3 regions of the Streptomyces sp. L2 genome follow, and region 2 is predicted to be linked to each of the others. Evidence: riboswitches for the same ligand, from Rfam matches in the RefSeq annotation. Region 2 holds a riboswitch; each other region holds the start of a gene.

What was found. A riboswitch is a leader RNA that binds a small molecule or an ion and turns the genes downstream of it on or off. The one in region 2 is predicted to bind cobalamin.
Region 1: it holds a riboswitch for cobalamin, as region 2 does, so the genes downstream of both, DBP14_RS27740 (cobalamin biosynthesis protein) here and DBP14_RS04755 ((2Fe-2S) ferredoxin domain-containing protein) in region 2, are expected to answer to the same signal.
Region 3: it holds a riboswitch for cobalamin, as region 2 does, so the genes downstream of both, DBP14_RS25295 (prenyltransferase/squalene oxidase repeat-containing protein) here and DBP14_RS04755 ((2Fe-2S) ferredoxin domain-containing protein) in region 2, are expected to answer to the same signal.

The regions. Positions count from the first base shown of each region.
Region 1 covers NZ_QBDT01000001.1:6,204,569-6,209,894, reverse strand. The annotation lists gene DBP14_RS27760 (class II aldolase/adducin family protein) at 19-762, opposite strand; gene DBP14_RS27755 (lysozyme) at 921-1,700, shown strand; gene DBP14_RS27750 (inorganic phosphate transporter) at 1,867-3,135, shown strand; gene DBP14_RS27745 (hypothetical protein) at 3,168-3,395, shown strand; cobalamin riboswitch at 3,533-3,675, shown strand; gene DBP14_RS27740 (cobalamin biosynthesis protein) at 3,772-4,716, shown strand; gene DBP14_RS27735 (cobyric acid synthase) at 4,713-5,326, shown strand, end outside.
Region 2 covers NZ_QBDT01000001.1:1,101,397-1,106,722, reverse strand. The annotation lists gene DBP14_RS04765 (HSP90 family protein) at 1-3, shown strand, start outside; gene DBP14_RS04760 (hypothetical protein) at 6-2,954, shown strand; cobalamin riboswitch at 3,598-3,720, shown strand; gene DBP14_RS04755 ((2Fe-2S) ferredoxin domain-containing protein) at 3,838-4,179, shown strand; gene DBP14_RS04750 (enoyl-CoA hydratase/isomerase family protein) at 4,275-5,326, shown strand, end outside.
Region 3 covers NZ_QBDT01000001.1:5,670,855-5,676,180, reverse strand. The annotation lists gene DBP14_RS25315 (MBL fold metallo-hydrolase) at 1-582, shown strand, start outside; gene DBP14_RS25310 (XRE family transcriptional regulator) at 630-1,241, opposite strand; gene DBP14_RS25305 (hypothetical protein) at 1,497-2,543, shown strand; gene DBP14_RS25300 (aminoglycoside phosphotransferase family protein) at 2,669-3,337, opposite strand; cobalamin riboswitch at 3,397-3,527, shown strand; gene DBP14_RS25295 (prenyltransferase/squalene oxidase repeat-containing protein) at 3,643-4,878, shown strand; gene DBP14_RS25290 (SCO2322 family protein) at 4,875-5,326, shown strand, end outside.

The sequences.
Region 1 (5,326 bases), 5.1 Mb from region 2:
GGGTGGTGTGGGCACGGGCTACCTCCGTTGGCCGTATCCCTTCAGGCGTTCCCCGGTCTCGGCCAGTTGTGCCTCCGTCAGCAGAGAAGGCGTCAGGCCGGGCACGCCGGACGCGGTCAGCCACAGGCGGCACATCCACTCCAGCTGGGCGGTGCGGTCGTATGCCTGGTCGAGGGTGGCGCCGTACGTGATCGTGCCGTGGTTCCGCAGGAGGCAGCCGGAGCGGTCGTCGAGGGCGCGGAGCATGTTCTCGGCGAGTTCGTCGGTGCCGTAGGTGGCGTACGGGGCGACGCGGACGCGGCCGCCGAGGGCGCTGGTCATGTAGTGGATCGGGGGCAGTTCGGTGACGAGGGTGGAGACGGCCGTGGCGTGCACGGCGTGGGTGTGGACGACGGCCCGCGCGCCGGTCGTGCGGTAGACGGCCAGGTGCATCGGCAGCTCGCTGGTCGGCACCAGCGTGCCGCGCACCTGCCGGCCCGCGAGGTCCACGCCGGTGAGGTCGTCCGGGGTCAGCCGGTCGTAGGGCACGCCGGACGGGGTGACCAGCACGACGTCCCCGACACGTGCCGAGACGTTGCCGGACGTGCCGACGACGAGCCCGTCGGCCACGCTGCGCCGGGCCGTCGCGACCACCGCCTCCCAGGCCCGCGCCTCCGACTCCCGCGCCTCCGACGTGCCCCCCTCCGAAGCCCGGGCCTCCGGCGTGCCCGCCTCCGAAGCCCGCGTCTCTTCGTCTCCCGTGTCCCGCAGCGGTTCAGCCATGCCGTGATCCTCCCAGCCGGCCGGTCCGATCGTCGTACCGCCGAACGAGTGGACCCGTACGAAACGCCGCGAAAATCCGTTCATTGGATGATCAGTCGGCATTCAATGATCCCTCTTGCTCGCTGGACGATGTTTCACCGCCACAGCTGGGGGGACGCATGGCCCGTCATCGCACACCTTCCCGTCGCCGCCCCCGCCGCCGTCTCGGCGTGCTCGCGGTGACCACCTCCGCGCTCACCCTCCTCACCGCCGCCACGGCGACCGCGGTCCCGGCCGGGGGACCGCCCGCCGCCGTGGCGAGCCTGCCCCGGGGCCACGACGTCTCCTCGCACCAGCGCAACGTCGACTGGCCCGAGGCCCGCGCCAACGGATCCCGGTTCGTGTACATCAAGGCGACCGAGTCCACGACGTACCGCAATCCGTACTTCGCCGAGCAGTACGGCGGCGCCGGCGACGCGGGCGTGATCCGGGGCGCGTACCACTTCGCGCGCCCCGACCGGTCCTCGGGCGCCGCGCAGGCCGCCTTCTTCGTGCGCAACGGCGGCGACTGGCAGGCGGACGGGCAGACCCTGCCGCCCGCGCTCGACATCGAGTACAACCCGTACGACCCGAAGCACGAGTGCTACGGGCTGAGCCACGGGCAGATGGTCGACTGGATCTGGTCCTTCAGCGACGAGATCAAGCGGGAGACCGGGCGCCGCCCGGTGATCTACACCACCACCCACTGGTGGGACACGTGCACCGGGCGCAGCACGTCCTTCGCCCGCTCGCACGCCCTGTGGATCGCCCGGCACGGCTCGCGGGGGCCTGGCGCACTGCCCGCCGGCTGGGCGTACTGGACCTTCTGGCAGTACGACACCAAGGGCGGCCTGCCGGGCGACCAGAACCTCTTCAACGGCTCGCCGAGCCGGCTGCGGACCTTCGCGCGCGGGTGGTGACCGAGGGGCTCGCGGGACCGGGGCGCACACCGGCGCACCACGGAATCGCAGGCGGAAGCACGGCCCCCCGTTACCGACATCGCGAGTCCCGGCCCAGTTCACCTTCCGTTCACTCAGATTGCCTACGTTCGACGAGCCAATGACGCTCGAACGATTGCCTGGGTAAATGGAAAGCTTCTCGCTGATCCTCGCGATTGTGGTCGTAACCGCACTTGCGTTCGATTTCACGAACGGTTTCCACGACACCGCCAACGCGATGGCCACCACCATCTCGACCGGTGCCCTCAAGCCCAAGGTCGCGGTCGGCATGTCCGCCGCACTGAACCTTGTAGGCGCTTCCCTCTCCGTGGAGGTTGCCAACACGATCTCCAAGGGGCTCGTCGATGAGAACGGCATCCGTCCCGAGGTCATCTTCGCCGCCCTGGTCGGCGCGATCCTCTGGAACCTGGTGACCTGGCTGGTGGGTCTCCCCTCCAGCTCCTCCCACGCCCTGATGGGCGGCCTGGTCGGCGCCACCATCGCCTCCGCGGGCTTCGGCGCCGTCCACGGTGACGTGCTCGTCACCAAGGTGCTGCTCCCCGCGGTCGCCGCGCCCGTCGTGGCCGGCATCGCGGCGATGCTCGCCACCCGACTCTCCTACAACGTCGGCAAGAACGCCGGCGGCGAGGCCACCCGCAAGGGCTACCGCGCCGGCCAGATCGCCTCCGCCGGCCTGGTCTCCCTCGCCCACGGCACCAACGACGCGCAGAAGACGATGGGCATCATCACCCTCGCGCTCGTCGCGGGCGGCGCCCTCGCCCCCGGTTCCAACCCTCCCACCTGGGTGATCCTGTCCGCCGGCATGGCGATCGCGCTCGGCACCTACATCGGCGGCTGGCGCATCATCCGCACCATGGGCAAGGGCCTCACCGACCTGCAGCCGCAGCAGGGCTTCGCCGCCCAGACCAGCGCGGCCACGGCCATCCTGGCCTCCTCCCACCTCGGCTTCTCCCTCTCCACCACGCACGTCGTCTCCGGCTCGGTGATGGGCGCGGGCCTCGGCCGCAAGGGCGGTGTGGTCCGCTGGTCCACGGCGACCCGCATGGTCGTCGCCTGGGTGCTGACCCTGCCGGCCGCCGCCCTGGTCGGGGCGCTCGCCGAATCCGTGACGGATCTCGGGGACTGGGGCACCGGGGCCGTCGCCGTGTTCCTGGTCGCCTCCAGCGCCGCGATCTGGAAGCGGTCCCGCCGCGAGGTCGTCGACAGCTCCAACGTCAACGACGTCGACGCCGACGCCGCCGAGGAGCCGGCCGGCGTGGTGACCACCGCCATCGCCATGGTGACCCCGCCCCCGGTGGGCCCGGTCCCCGCCGGCCTGACGGCCACCATCCCGGCCCCCGTCGAGACCTCCGCACCGGCCGCCGCCCCCGCGGTGCCGCCGGCCGCCGCGGTCTGACCCCGGTCACTCCGGACAACCAAGGAAACGACATGAAGATCGACTGGGCGGCCATCGGATCCGTCTTCGGCGTCAGCCTCGTGGTCACCGTGGGCCTGGTGACCCTGTTCACCCTCGGCGTCACCGGCCTGGCCCGCCGCGAGCGGGCCGCGGCCGAGGGCAACTCCGCCGCGCTCGCCGTGACCGGCGCCTACGTCTGCTTCGCGGCCTGCGCGGCGGCGGTGGCGTACGGCCTCTACCTGATCGTCGGCAAGTCCTGACCACGTCCTGACCGACCGTCTGGAAGGCTCCACCCCACGGTGCACACCGGGGTGGGGCCTTTCGCATGTCCGAGGAGACACGCCGCCGGTGTGGGGATCGGCACACTCTCCCCCCGCAGGTCAACGGCAAGTTGACGGCCGTTCCGGGGGCGTGGTGGACTGCCCGGGCCATGTACGGCGGCAGCAGAGGAAGCCGGTGTGAATCCGGCGCGGTCCCGCCACTGTCACCGGGGTAGCGATCCCCGGGAGCCAGGAACTCTCACCGCCGGTCTCGTCAACCCAGGGCGCGGACACCCTGAGTGAGGACATACCGCCATGCTCGGCTGCCGAAGGACCCTTCACCGGCGCTTCCCCGTGCCCACGGCCGGCTGAGCCGATGGGTGCCGATCGCACATACGCGTACGGCGCCGCCGCCGGCCTCCTCGGTGACCTGCTCCTCGGCGACCCGCGCCGCGGGCACCCGGTCGCCGTGTTCGGACGGACGGCCGCGGCCGTGGAGAGCGCGTTGTGGCACGACCACCGCGGCTGGGGCGCGCTGCACACCGCCGTGTGCGCCGGAGGCGCCGTCGCCCTCGGGGCGCTCGCCACACGCGCCGTACGCCGCTCCCCCGCCGCCTCCGTGGCCCTGACCGCGGCCGCCACCTGGGCGGTGGTCGGCGGCACGTCACTCGCCCGGGAGGCGCGGACGATCGGCCGCGCCCTGGAGTCCGGTGACGTGGCGGCGGCCCGCGCGCGGCTGCCGCACCTGTGCGGCCGGGACCCGCAGGCCCTGGACGCCGACGGGATCGCGCGGGCGGTGGTCGAGTCGGTCGCCGAGAACACCTCCGACGCGGTCGTGGGCGCCCTGGTGTGGGGTGCGGTCGGCGGAGTGCCGGGCCTGCTCGGCTTCCGGGCCGTCAACACGCTGGACGCGATGGTCGGTCACAAGTCCCCCCGCTTCCGCCGCTACGGCTGGGCCTCCGCCCGCCTCGACGACCTCGCCGGCTGGCCGGGGGCGCGCCTGACCGCCGTACTCGCCACGCTCGCGGGACCCGATCCGCGCGGTGCCGCACGCGCCTGGCGGGCGGACGCGCGCCGGCATCCGAGCCCCAACGCCGGGCCCGTCGAAGCCTCGTTCGCGGGCGCCCTCGGCGTGCGGCTGGGCGGCACCCTCTCCTACGGCGGCCGGGTCGAGCACCGGCCCGTGCTGAACGGCGACGCCGGACGCGCCGTCCGCGTCACCGACGTCGACCGGGCCGTACGGCTCTCCCGCCGGGTCGGCCTCCTCGCGCTCGGCGTCACCGTCGCCGGGCGCCTCCTCCTGAAGGGACGTGGGAAGTGAGCGGGGGTCTCCTCGTCGCCGGCACCACCTCCGACGCCGGCAAGAGCGTCGTGACGGCCGGGATCTGCCGGTGGCTGGTCCGCCAGGGCGTGAAGGTCGCGCCGTTCAAGGGGCAGAACATGTCCCTCAACTCGTTCGTGACCCGCGAGGGAGCGGAGATCGGCCGGGCCCAGGCCATGCAGGCCCAGGCGTGCCGCGTCGAGCCGACCGCGCTGATGAACCCCGTCCTGCTGAAGCCCGGCGGGGAGCGCAGCAGCCAGGTGGTGCTGCTCGGCAAGCCGGTCGGCGAGCTGAGCGCCCGCGGCTACCACGGGGGCAGACAGCAGCAGTTGCTCGGCACCGTGCTGGACTGCCTGGCCGAGTTGCGGGGCACGTATGACGCGGTGATCTGTGAGGGGGCGGGCAGCCCGGCCGAGATCAATCTGCGGCGGACCGACATCGTCAACATGGGCATCGCGCGCGGCGCGCGGCTCCCCGTCCTCGTCGTCGGCGACATCGACCGGGGCGGCGTCTTCGCCTCCTTCTTCGGCACCGTCGCCCTGCTCTCCCCCGAGGACCAGGACCTGGTCGCCGGTTTCCTGGTGAACAAGTTCCGCGGCGACGTCAGCCT
Region 2 (5,326 bases):
TGACGATGCCGACCGCACCCCATCCCCAGACCACCGACGAGCTGTACCAGGCGCTCCAGGAGAACGACCGGCGCCCCTACGGCCGTACCCGCACCGTCACCGCCGAGGAACTCGCCGAGGCCGCCGAGCAGTTCGCCGAGCCCCGCCCGCTCGTGCACGCCCTCCTCGAACTGCAGGAGGCGTACACCTACGGCTCCGAACCACGTAAGTCACCCGTCGTCTTCGCCCGGCTGCTCACCCTCTTCGACGAGCAGCCCGACGTCTTCGACGAGCGGCTGCGCCACACCCTGTTCTGGCGGTTCAAGTGGGTCGCCAACGCCCTGCGCGCGCTGCCCGAGATCCCGCTGGCCAGCCTGCGCCAGTGGCTGACGGAGATGCGTGACCGCTACGAGAAGGCCGGCCTCGGCCTCCAGCCCTACTACGGGCAGGCGTACCAGCTCGCCGCCCACGTGGGCGAGGACACCGCCCTCGCCTACGAGCTGTGGGCGGGCCGCGCCCGCACCCGGCTCAGCGACTGCGAGGCCTGCGAGACCTGCGAACGCGCCCTTCACCACCTCGCGGCCGGCGACGACCGGCGGGCGCTGGCCGCCTGGGAGCCCGTCCTGGCCGGCAAGGAGTCCTGCCAGGAGGAACCCGCCCGCTCCGTGTCGTACGCGCTGCTGCCCCTGCTGCGCACCGGCCGCGCCGACCGCGCCCGCGAACTGCACCTGGCCGGCTACCGCGCCTGCCGCCGCAACCCCTCGATGCCCGGAGAGGTGGGCCGGCACCTGGAGTTCTGCGCGCTGACCGGCAACGAGGCACGCGGTCTGGAACTGCTCGCCGAGAACCGCAACCTGTTCGAGGAGGTCGACTCGCCGCGCGACCTGCTCGACTTCCTCACCGGCGTCGAGGTCCTCCTCCAGCGCGTCGAAACCCTCGGCCACGGCGCGCTGCCCGCCGCCGGATACCCGGGCCGCGCCTGGACGGTGGCCGCCCTGCGCGCCGAGGTGCGCGGCCGCGCCGACGACCTCGCCGCCCGTTTCGACGCCCGCAACGGCACCACCGCACACGCCGACCGCCGCCGGGACCGCCTCGACCGTGCCCCGCTCCTGGACACCCTCGAACTGACCCTGCGCACCCGCGCCCTCGACGACGTCACCCCGGACGTCACGGCCGCACCGGTCGCCGCGCCCACCGCCCGCGCGGCAGCCGCCGTACCCGAGGCACTGCCCGAACTCGTCCTCCGGGCCCGCGCCCTGGACGCCGAGGGACATCCGGACGCCACGGCCTGCTGGGCGCGGCTGCGCACGCTCCTCGCCGCCGCCGACTACACCCACCCCGACGACCCGGCCGTCGGCCCGCTCGCCCGGCTCCGCGCGGACCTGCTGGCCGACGAGGCGAGCCGGGCCGGCGAGAAGGACGAGTTCGCCGCGGCGGCGGACCTCCAGGAGCAGGCCGCCGCCCTGTACGACGAGACCGGCGCGGCCGGTGACGCGGCGGTCGCCCGCGCCTGCGCCGCCTTCGCCGCCGCCGAGCTCACCGGGCAGGGCCCCGGCACGGCCGAGGAGCAGGCCGCAGCGCTCACCGAGGCCCACGCGGCTGTCACCCGCCTCCAAGAGGAGACGCCGGACCTGGCCCCGTACCAGGAGGCCCGGCTGCTGCGGCTCCGGGCGACCGCGCTCGGCCTGCGCCTGCAGACCACGCGGAGCGAGGAGCACATCGCGCCGGCCCGCGCCGAGGTAGACGCGCTGCACGCGTTCGCCACCCGGCACGCCATAGCCGGACAGATCTCCGGCGCCCTGATGCTGCGGGCCGGCACGCACGCCATCTCCGGCGACCTGCCCGCCGCCGTCACCGAGATCGACGCACTCCTCGACCGGCTCAGGGCCGACGGCCCCGCCTGGCACCTGCCCCGCACCCTCGGACTGCGCGCCCGCTTCCGGCTCGGCCTCCGCGACGCCGAGGCCGCCCACGCCGACCTGACCGAGAGCCTCCGCCTCGCCGCCGACTGGCCGGCCGACGCCGTCGGCACCGCCCGCCTCCACGGCGACCTGGCCGAGACCGCCATGCGCCTGGGCCGCCCCGACGAGGCACTGCGCCACCTGACGCGCTCGGCCGAACTGGGCCTGCGCCACGGCAGCCGTACGGAGGCGTTCTGCGCCTACAGCAACGCGGCCCAGCTCACTCTCGACCTCGGCCGCGTCGAGGACTGCATCGCGCTGCTCGACTCCCTCCTCGCCGAACCCGACGTCACCGCGGGAGAACTGGACGACCGACTCGTCGCCCAACTGCGCCTGACCCGCGCCCGCGCCCTGCACGAGGGCGAGGACCTGAAGGCCGCCACCGCGGAGTTCGTCGCCCTCGCGGCCGAGTCGGCCGCCTGGGCCGACGACCCCGGTAGCCATGCCATGATCGCCGCGGAGACGGCCGTACTCCTCGGCGAATCAGGCGAGTTCGACCGGGCCCGCGAGGCCGCCGACCAGGCCCTCGCCGCCCACGCCGAGGCCCCGCGCTACGAGCAGCTCAGCAGCTGCCTGCGGGAACTCGCCCGCCTCCAGGCTCAGCGGGAGGGCGCCGACGGCCTCACCCACGCCCTCGCGTACCTCGCCCACGCAGGCCGGGTCGCCGACGAGGCCCGCGAGGCCGGCTATGAGCCCCGCGGCCGCTCCCTGGACACCGCGCTGGCCTACGAGCACGGTCGGGTCAACGCCTACGCCGGCGCCTACGACGACGCCCTCACCGCCCTGGACAAGGCCCTCACCCTGCTCGGCGAGCCCGGACCGGACGAGGAGCGGGCCGGCGAGTGGGCCGAGTGCGTCCGCCTCGCCGGCGCGGTCGAGGGCGTCTACCTGGAACGCCCGGCCCCCGCCCTCACCCGCCTCGACGCGGCCATCTCCCACCTGACCGCCCTCGGCTACACGGAGGAGACCGAACCGCTGACCTCCCTGGCGGCGCGCCTGCGCGACGAGGAGTGAGGGCGCCGGCCGTCAGACACGGCCGGGCGGAGCCGCTGAACGGGCCGGGCCGGCGGCCAAGTTGGGCGGGCGGAGCCGCCGTACCGGCTGGCCCGGCGGCTAAGTTGGGCGGGCGGGGCGGCTGAATCGGCTGGGCGGGGCCGCTGAACCGGCCGGTCTGAGCCCGCGAGCCGGCCGATCGGAGTCCGCGAGCCGGCCGGGCGCTGAACCAGTCGGCCGGATCCCGTGAACCGGCTGGGCGGGGCCGCTGAACCGGCCGGTCTGAGCCCGCGAGCCGGCCGATCGGAGTCCGCGAGCCGGCCGGGCGCTGAACCAGTCGGCCGGATCCCGTGAACCGGCTGGCCGGCGGCCGCGGACCGGCCGGGCGCAACCGGCGAGCCGGCCGGTCAGAGCCCGCGAGCCGGCCGGCCGCAGTCCGCGAGTCGGCTGGCCGGAGTCCGCGAGCCGGCAGGGCGAGCCGCTGAACCGGCCGGCCGGAGTCCGCGAACCAGCCGGCCGAACCGTCCGGTACACCGTCCGAACCGTCCGGTACACCGGCCGAAGCATCCCGTGCACCGGCCGAACCGACCCGTGCACCGGCCGGATGAGGGGCTCGCTCCCTCCCGATGAGATGATGACCGGTGACAACAGGCGACGGCGGTCCGAGGAAGCCGGTGGGAATCCGGCGCGGTCCCGCCACTGTGACCGGTGAGCGAGTTCCGGCAGGCCACCGCCCCGACCGGGGTGGGAAGGCGGGGCGAGCGGCGACCCGGGAGCCAGGAGACTCACGCGGTCGCCTCCTCGACCGACCCCGGGGCGGATCTCCCCGGGAGGGGAGTGGTGTGCCGTGCCGGAGAAGCCGTGGGAAGAGCCGCCGGGCGGGGCCGCGGTGGTGGATGAACCGGTGCCGTGCCGGGTCGTCGTGTGCCGGGACTGCTGCTGCGGGAGCCCCAAGGTGACCGGGGTGGACCACGCCGCTCAGACCGCGCGGCTGCGGGCGGCGGTGCCGGTGCGCGTCTCCGACTGCCTCGACGTGTGCGACCAGGCCAACGTCATGGTCGTACAGCCTTCCGCGAGGGGCCGGGCCGCCGGCGCGCGGCCGGTCTGGCTCGGTCTCGTCAACGACGCGGACGCGACCGAGGACATCGTCGCCTGGGTGCGGGCCGGCGGCCCGGGCGTGGCACCCCTGCCGGACATCCTCGACCTGTACGCCTTCACCCCGCCGCGCCGCACGGTGAACCCCTGAGGCTCACGCGACTGCCCGCGCGTCCACCAGACCCTGGAAGGAACCGACGAGATCATGCGTGTCATCGTGGCCCGGAACCTGACGGAGGTGTCGTGATGAGCGCCGCCGGGGAACCCGTCCTGCTCCGCACCACCGGCCGGGTCGCCCGCATCACCCTCAACCGGCCCAGGGCCCTCAACGCCCTCGACCACGAGATGGTCCGACGCGTCGACGCGGCGCTGACCGCGTGGGAACACGACCCGGCCGTGGAGGCCGTGGTCGTCACGGGTGCGGGGGAGCGCGGCCTGTGCGCGGGCGGCGACATCCGTGCCGTGCACGACGACGCCCGCGACGGCGACGGCGCCGCCTCGGCGGCGTTCTGGCGCGACGAGTACCGCCTCAACGCCCGCATCGCCCGCTACCCCAAGCCGTACGTGGCCGTCATGGACGGGATCGTGATGGGCGGCGGGGTCGGCATCTCCGCGCACGGCGACGTCCGGGTCGTCACCGAACGGTCGCGGATCGCCATGCCGGAAACCGGCATCGGCTTCGTCCCGGACGTCGGCGGCACCCACCTGCTCGCCCTGGCCCCCGGCGAACTGGGCACGCACCTGGCGCTGACCGGCGCGCGGATCGGCGCCGCCGACGCCCTGCTCTGCGGTCTCGCCGACCACTACCTGCCGTCCACCGCCCTGGACGCCTTCCTGGACGACCTCGCCGACCGTCCCGTACCCGACGCACTGGCCGGCCACGTGCAGCCGCCGCCGCGAGGGGAGTTGGCGGACCGGCGCGAGTGGATCGACGCCTGCTACGCCGCCGGCACGGTCGAGGAGATCGTCGGCCGGCTCCTCGCGTACGACGACCCGGCCGCCAAGGAAGCCGCCGAAACCCTGCTCACCCGCTCACCCACGTCCCTCAAGGTCACCCTCGCCGCCCTGCGCCGCGCCCGGGGTCTCGGCTCGCTGGAGCGCGTCCTCGACCAGGAGTACCGCGTCTCCTGCGCCGCACTGCGCAGCCCCGACCTGGTGGAGGGCATCCGCGCCCAGATCATCGACAAGGACCGGAACCCGCGCTGGTCGCCGCCCACCCTGGCCGAGGTGACCGACGCGGACGTCGAACGCTTCTTCGCTCCGCTCGGCGAGCACGAACTCGGCCTCGCGGAATCCGG
Region 3 (5,326 bases), 4.6 Mb from region 2:
CCCGCCCTGCCCGACCGGGAGATCGCCCCCGGCGACCTCCTCGACCTGCCCGGCCGCCGCCTGCGCGCGATCTGGACCCCGGGCCACACCCCCGGCCACGTCTGCCTGCACCTGGAGGAGGGGCACCCCGCTCAACTGCCGGGGCGCGGACGCCTGTTCTCCGGCGACCACCTCCTCCCGGAGATCACCCCGCACATCGGCCTGTACGAGGACCCGGACGACACGACGGTCACCGACCCCCTCGGCGACTACCTCGACTCCCTCGAACGCGTCGCCCGCCTGTCCCCCGCCGAGGTCCTCCCGGCCCACCAGTACGCCTTCAGCGACGCGCCGGCACGCGTACGGCAGCTTCTCGCGCACCACGAGGACCGGCTCACCGCCCTGCTCGCCCTCCTTTCCACTCCGCACACCCCATGGCAACTCGCCGAGCGCATGCGGTGGAACCGCCCCTGGGACGAGATCCCCTACGGCTCCCGGAACATCGCGGTCTCCGAGGCCGAGGCCCACGTGCGGCACCTGGTGAAACAGGGCCGGGCGGAGCCGGTCGCGGGCAGCGACCCGGTGAGCTACGTGGCCGTCTGAACCGGCCGGCGGGCCCATCCGGAAGGTGGGCGCGGGTGTCAGGCGCGTCAGGCGGAGGCCGAGGCCGCCGGGTGGGGCGGGTTCGCCGTGTGCTCGGCCGTGATGATCATTTCAGCCAGGTCGGCGAGGGTAGTGAGCTGGCGGGCGTTCATCTGCGGCGCCCGGGCGGCGAGCCGGACGAGGCCGCACTCGCGCAGTCGCAGGAGCGGGTCCGCCTCGGCCTCCAGGGACTGCAGGACCGGCTGCAACGCCTCGTGCAGCGCCTCCTGTTCGTCCGCGGTGAAGAAGCCGGCCGACAGGCCGAAGTACCTGCGCAGCCGGTCGGCGTGTTCCAGGCTCGGCATGCCGCTCTTGCGCCACTCGCTCAGCCACTGCCGGCTGGTCCCGGCGATCCTGGCCAGTTCGTCCAGCGAGTAGCGCTTGCCGTCGGGACGGCGCCGGGTCTCCCGGATGAAGTCCAGCCGCTGCCGCACCCGTTCGGCCAGCCCGACCTCCGGTGCGCGGCCGCCCCCGAGCAGGTCGACGACGACGCCGACGGGGATGCCGGTCCGGTGCGAGAGGTCGGACACGTCCAGGGCCTCCGGCAGCCGTCCGGGCCGCCCGGTCAGCTCGCCGAGCCGGTCCAGCACGTCGGCCAGCGGGGCGTAGGCGTCACTCACCGAGGTCCCCCCTGGGCGCGTCGTCCGTTCCGTGGCTCAAGTGGACGCGAGGCTACCCGGTCCCTCGCCGCGTCACCAGAGAGGCAACACCCCCTGCGCAAGAAGGCAGTAATCGTTGACAGTTGAGGGTGCGGTGGGTGAGGATCACAGCACAGAGAGCAAGATTGATCTGACCCGCCCCGGGTGCCGCCTATGGGGGAGCGGCACCCGGGGTGTATCTCTGTTCGGCTTCTCCCACACGAAGGTGAGGCGCCGATGCCGTCGCCCCTGCTGCTCCTCGGGGCCGGACGTCAGGCCGCGTACGGCGAGTTCCCGCTGGCGCGGATCGCCGCCGTACACCCGGTCGTACTGGTGGGCGCGGCCCCGCCCGCGTGGGCGCTCCCCCTCCTGGCCGGTCATCTCGTGGCCGACCCCGACCGGGAGGCGGACACGGCCGGTGTGGTGGCGCGGTTCGCCGCCCGGCAGCGGGTCGCCGGGGTGCTGACCTGGTCGCGGGAGCACCTGGTCACCGCCGCGCGCGTCGCCGGGCAGCTGGGGCTGCCGGGCCTGCCGTACGAGACGGCACTGGCCTGTGCCGACCCGGCCGCGCTGCGCACGCTGCTCGCCCGGCACGGGGTGCCGCCGGCCGGCCGCGACGATCTGGAGGGACCGCTGGTCGCCGCCGAGGCCGTCGTCCACGACGAGGACGTCCACATCGTCGCGATCACCCGTACGACCCCGGGGCCGCCGCCCGCCCGGCAGCCGCTGCGGCACATCGTGTACGCCCATGACGGCCTGCTGCACAACCCGTTCCTGCGGCAGGCCGTGGAGCGCACCGGCCGGGCACTCGGCCTCACCCACGGTGTCCTCCACGTCGAGCTCCGCGTCACCCCGCGCGGCCCCCGCGTCATCGGTGCCGCCCCGTGCCTGCCCGGCGATCTGATCCCGCTGCTGGTCGAGCGGGCCACCGGCGTCGATCTCGCGCGGGCGGCGGCCGCCGTCGCCACGGGCGGTGTGCCGGACGTGTCGCTGACCCGGCAGCGGGCCGCGGCGATCCAGTTCGCCTACCCGGCGGCCACCGGCCGGCTGACCCACCTGGCGCTGGCCCCGGCCGCCGCGCAGGAGCCGTCCGCCGAGCGGATGGTGCTCAGCCGGCAGCCGGGCGGGCTGGTGCGGGCGGCGTCGCACGCCGACGCGAGTGACCGGCTGGCGCACTGGGTGGTGGTGGGGGCGGACCCGGGTGAGTGCGAGGGGGGATTGCGGGGGTTGGCGGTCCATCTGAGCGCTACTGTTTCGCCGCCGAGTCGGACGTTCGCGGCGTGACGCTCCGCTGAGGTTCGGTGCGTTTTCGGGTGCGGGTGCGTTGTGGCTGGTCGCGCCCACGCGGCGGAGCCGCATATCGGACGCAGCCCCGCGCCCCTTTCGGGGCGCGTCCCCCGGCCGCGTGTCTAGAACGTTGCCCGGAGTCTGACCAACTCTTCTGCTGGACCGAGCAGTTCGAGTTCTCGCGGGCTCATCGTCGGGTTGGCCGCGCGGCGGTTGCGGGCCTCGGTGAGGGTGGATTGGGTGAGGGGGGAAGGGTCCCTCAGCAAGGTTGTCAGGATGGTGTGGGCCGGGGTGGTGAGAGGGGTGTCGTCTGCGGCTACCTGGGCCAGGATGATCGCGGACATGGCCCAGTCCAGGCCGGGTGGGCCGTCCTCGGTGTTGGACCAGTCTATGACGCGGGGGCCGTCGGCCGTGAGGATGACGTTGTCCGGGTGGAGGTCGAGGTGCAGGACCCGCGCGGCCGGGTCGGCCGGGTTCCGGCCGGGCAGCGCGTGCAGTTGGCGCAGCAGCCGGGCGAGCAGCGTGCCCGCCTCGGCCGGGGCGATGAGGCCCGAGGTGAGCGCGGCGAGCATCGTCGGACCGGACAGCCGCTCCAGGACCAGGTCGGTGCGGGACGCGGAGGGCCGTACGCGGGGCACCGGATAGCCGTGCTCGCGCACGTACGCCATCACCGCGCCCTCGGCGGCCGCGTCCCCCCACCCCTCCCGGTCGCGGCGCAGCACCCACGCGTCGTCCATCTCGTACACGTCCGCCGAACGGCCCGAGCCGAGCAGTCTCCCCGTCGTCGTCATGGCCGTGACCCTAGTCACCGGGCGGCTGTGCCCACAGCCACTCCTCGGGGTCCGTTCGGCTGCCGGTAAAGTGGCGGTGTCGTCATCACACTCGTACGGGGGGAAGCCGGTGCAATTCCGGCGCTGACCCGCAACCGTGAGCCGTCCCCGGTGGACGGTGAGCCGGACTGCCCCGTACGGGATTTTGACCGGCTCACGTGCGTCGGCGTTCCGCCGCGCACGGCACCGTCGAGGTTCACGGAGCCGAGCCGCCCGGGGTGTTCCCGTGCGCTGCCCGGCTCTCCGAGGAGAGGCAGTCGCCGATCATGTACGTCCGCCGCAGTGCCGCGGTCCTCGCCGCCGTGGGCGTGATCGCCGCGGCCGGGTCCGCCGCGCCCGCCCTGGCCGCGGGCCCGTCCCCGTCCGCGTCGCCGAAGGTGACGGTCCCGTCCGGCCTGTACGGCACCACCGACCCGACGTACGACGGTGTCTGGCGCCAGTCGCTGACCCTGCTCGCCCAGGACACGCTCGGCTACCGGCCCGCGACCGCGGCCGTCGGCTGGCTCGCGGGGCAGCAGTGCGCGAACGGTGCGTTCGCCGCGTTCCGCGCGGACCCCGGCAAGGCGTGTGACGCCAAGGTGATGGTGGACACCAACAGCACCGCCGTCGCCGTACAGGCGCTCAAGGCGACCGGCGGGCATGGCGCGGCCGTCGAGAAGGCGGCCGGCTGGCTGAAGTCGGTGCAGAACAAGGACGGTGGCTGGGGCTACACGCCCGGCGGGCCCAGCGACAGCAACTCCACGTCCGTCGTCATCGGCGCGCTCGCCGCGGCCGGCGAGGACCCGGGGCAGGTGCGGGCGGGCGGCAAGTCGCCGTACGACCTGCTGGCCGAGTTCGCTCTCCCCTGCGGGGGGAAGGGCGGCGGCGCCCTCGCCTACCAGCCCAAGAAGGGCAAGCTCACCGCCAACGCGGACGCCACGGCCGCGGGTGTCGTCGGCGCGCTCGGCAAGGGCTTCGGGGTGAAGGCCGGGGCCGACCGGGGCAAGGCTCCCGCCTGCGCCCCCGGGAAGCCGGCTCCGGCGCGGGTCGCGGACAACGGTGCCGCGTACCTCGCGGACGCCGTCGCCAGGACCGGCCACCTCACCTCGGCCCTGCCCGGCGCCGCGGACCAGCCGGACTTCGGCAACACCGCGGACACGGTCGTGGCGCTCGCCGCGGACGGCTACCTCGCGCAGGCGAAGAAGCCGTACGCCTGGCTGGAGAAGAACGCCGGCGCCTGGGCGAAGCAGAGCGGCCCGGCCGCCTACGCCCAGCTGATCCTGGCCGCGCACGCGGTCGGCGCCGACCCGGCGGACTTCGGGGGCACGGATCTGGTGAGCGCGCTGAACGCGTCGGGTCCGGCCCCGCAGAAGCAGGCGGCCGCGTCGTCGCACGCCGACGAGGAGAAGACGTCGGACGACGGTTCCGGCAACAGTGTCTGGTGGATCGTCGGCGTCGGGCTCGTCGGCGGCATCGGCGTGGGCTTCCTGATGAGCGCCCGCCGGAAGCAGCGGCAGCTGTGACCGCCGTCCGCCGTGCCGGGGTCCTGCTGGTCGCCGCGCTGGTGCTGGTCGCCGGCGCGGCGGTCGAGGCGCGGGCCGCGGGGTACCGCTACTGGTCGTTCTGGGAGCGCGACGGTGGCCGGTGGACCTATGCCACCGAGGGTCCGTCGACCGCCCGCCCCGAGGACGGCGCGGTCGAGGGGTTCCGCTTCGCGGTGAGCCCGGACTCGGCGAGCGCGGTGCGCCCGCGCGGCGCGGCGGACTTCGGGGCGATCTGCGCGGGGACCCCCGCGAAGCGGGGGACGAAGCGGGTGGCCTTCGTGCTGGACTTCGGTACGGCCGCGGACGCGCCGTCCGGTGAGCGGCCGCCGCGGGGGCGTACCGCGTGCGCGCGGGTGTCCGGCGACGCCACGGCGGCGGAGGCGCTGGCGGCCGTGGCCAAGCCGCTGCGGTACGACACCAACGCCCT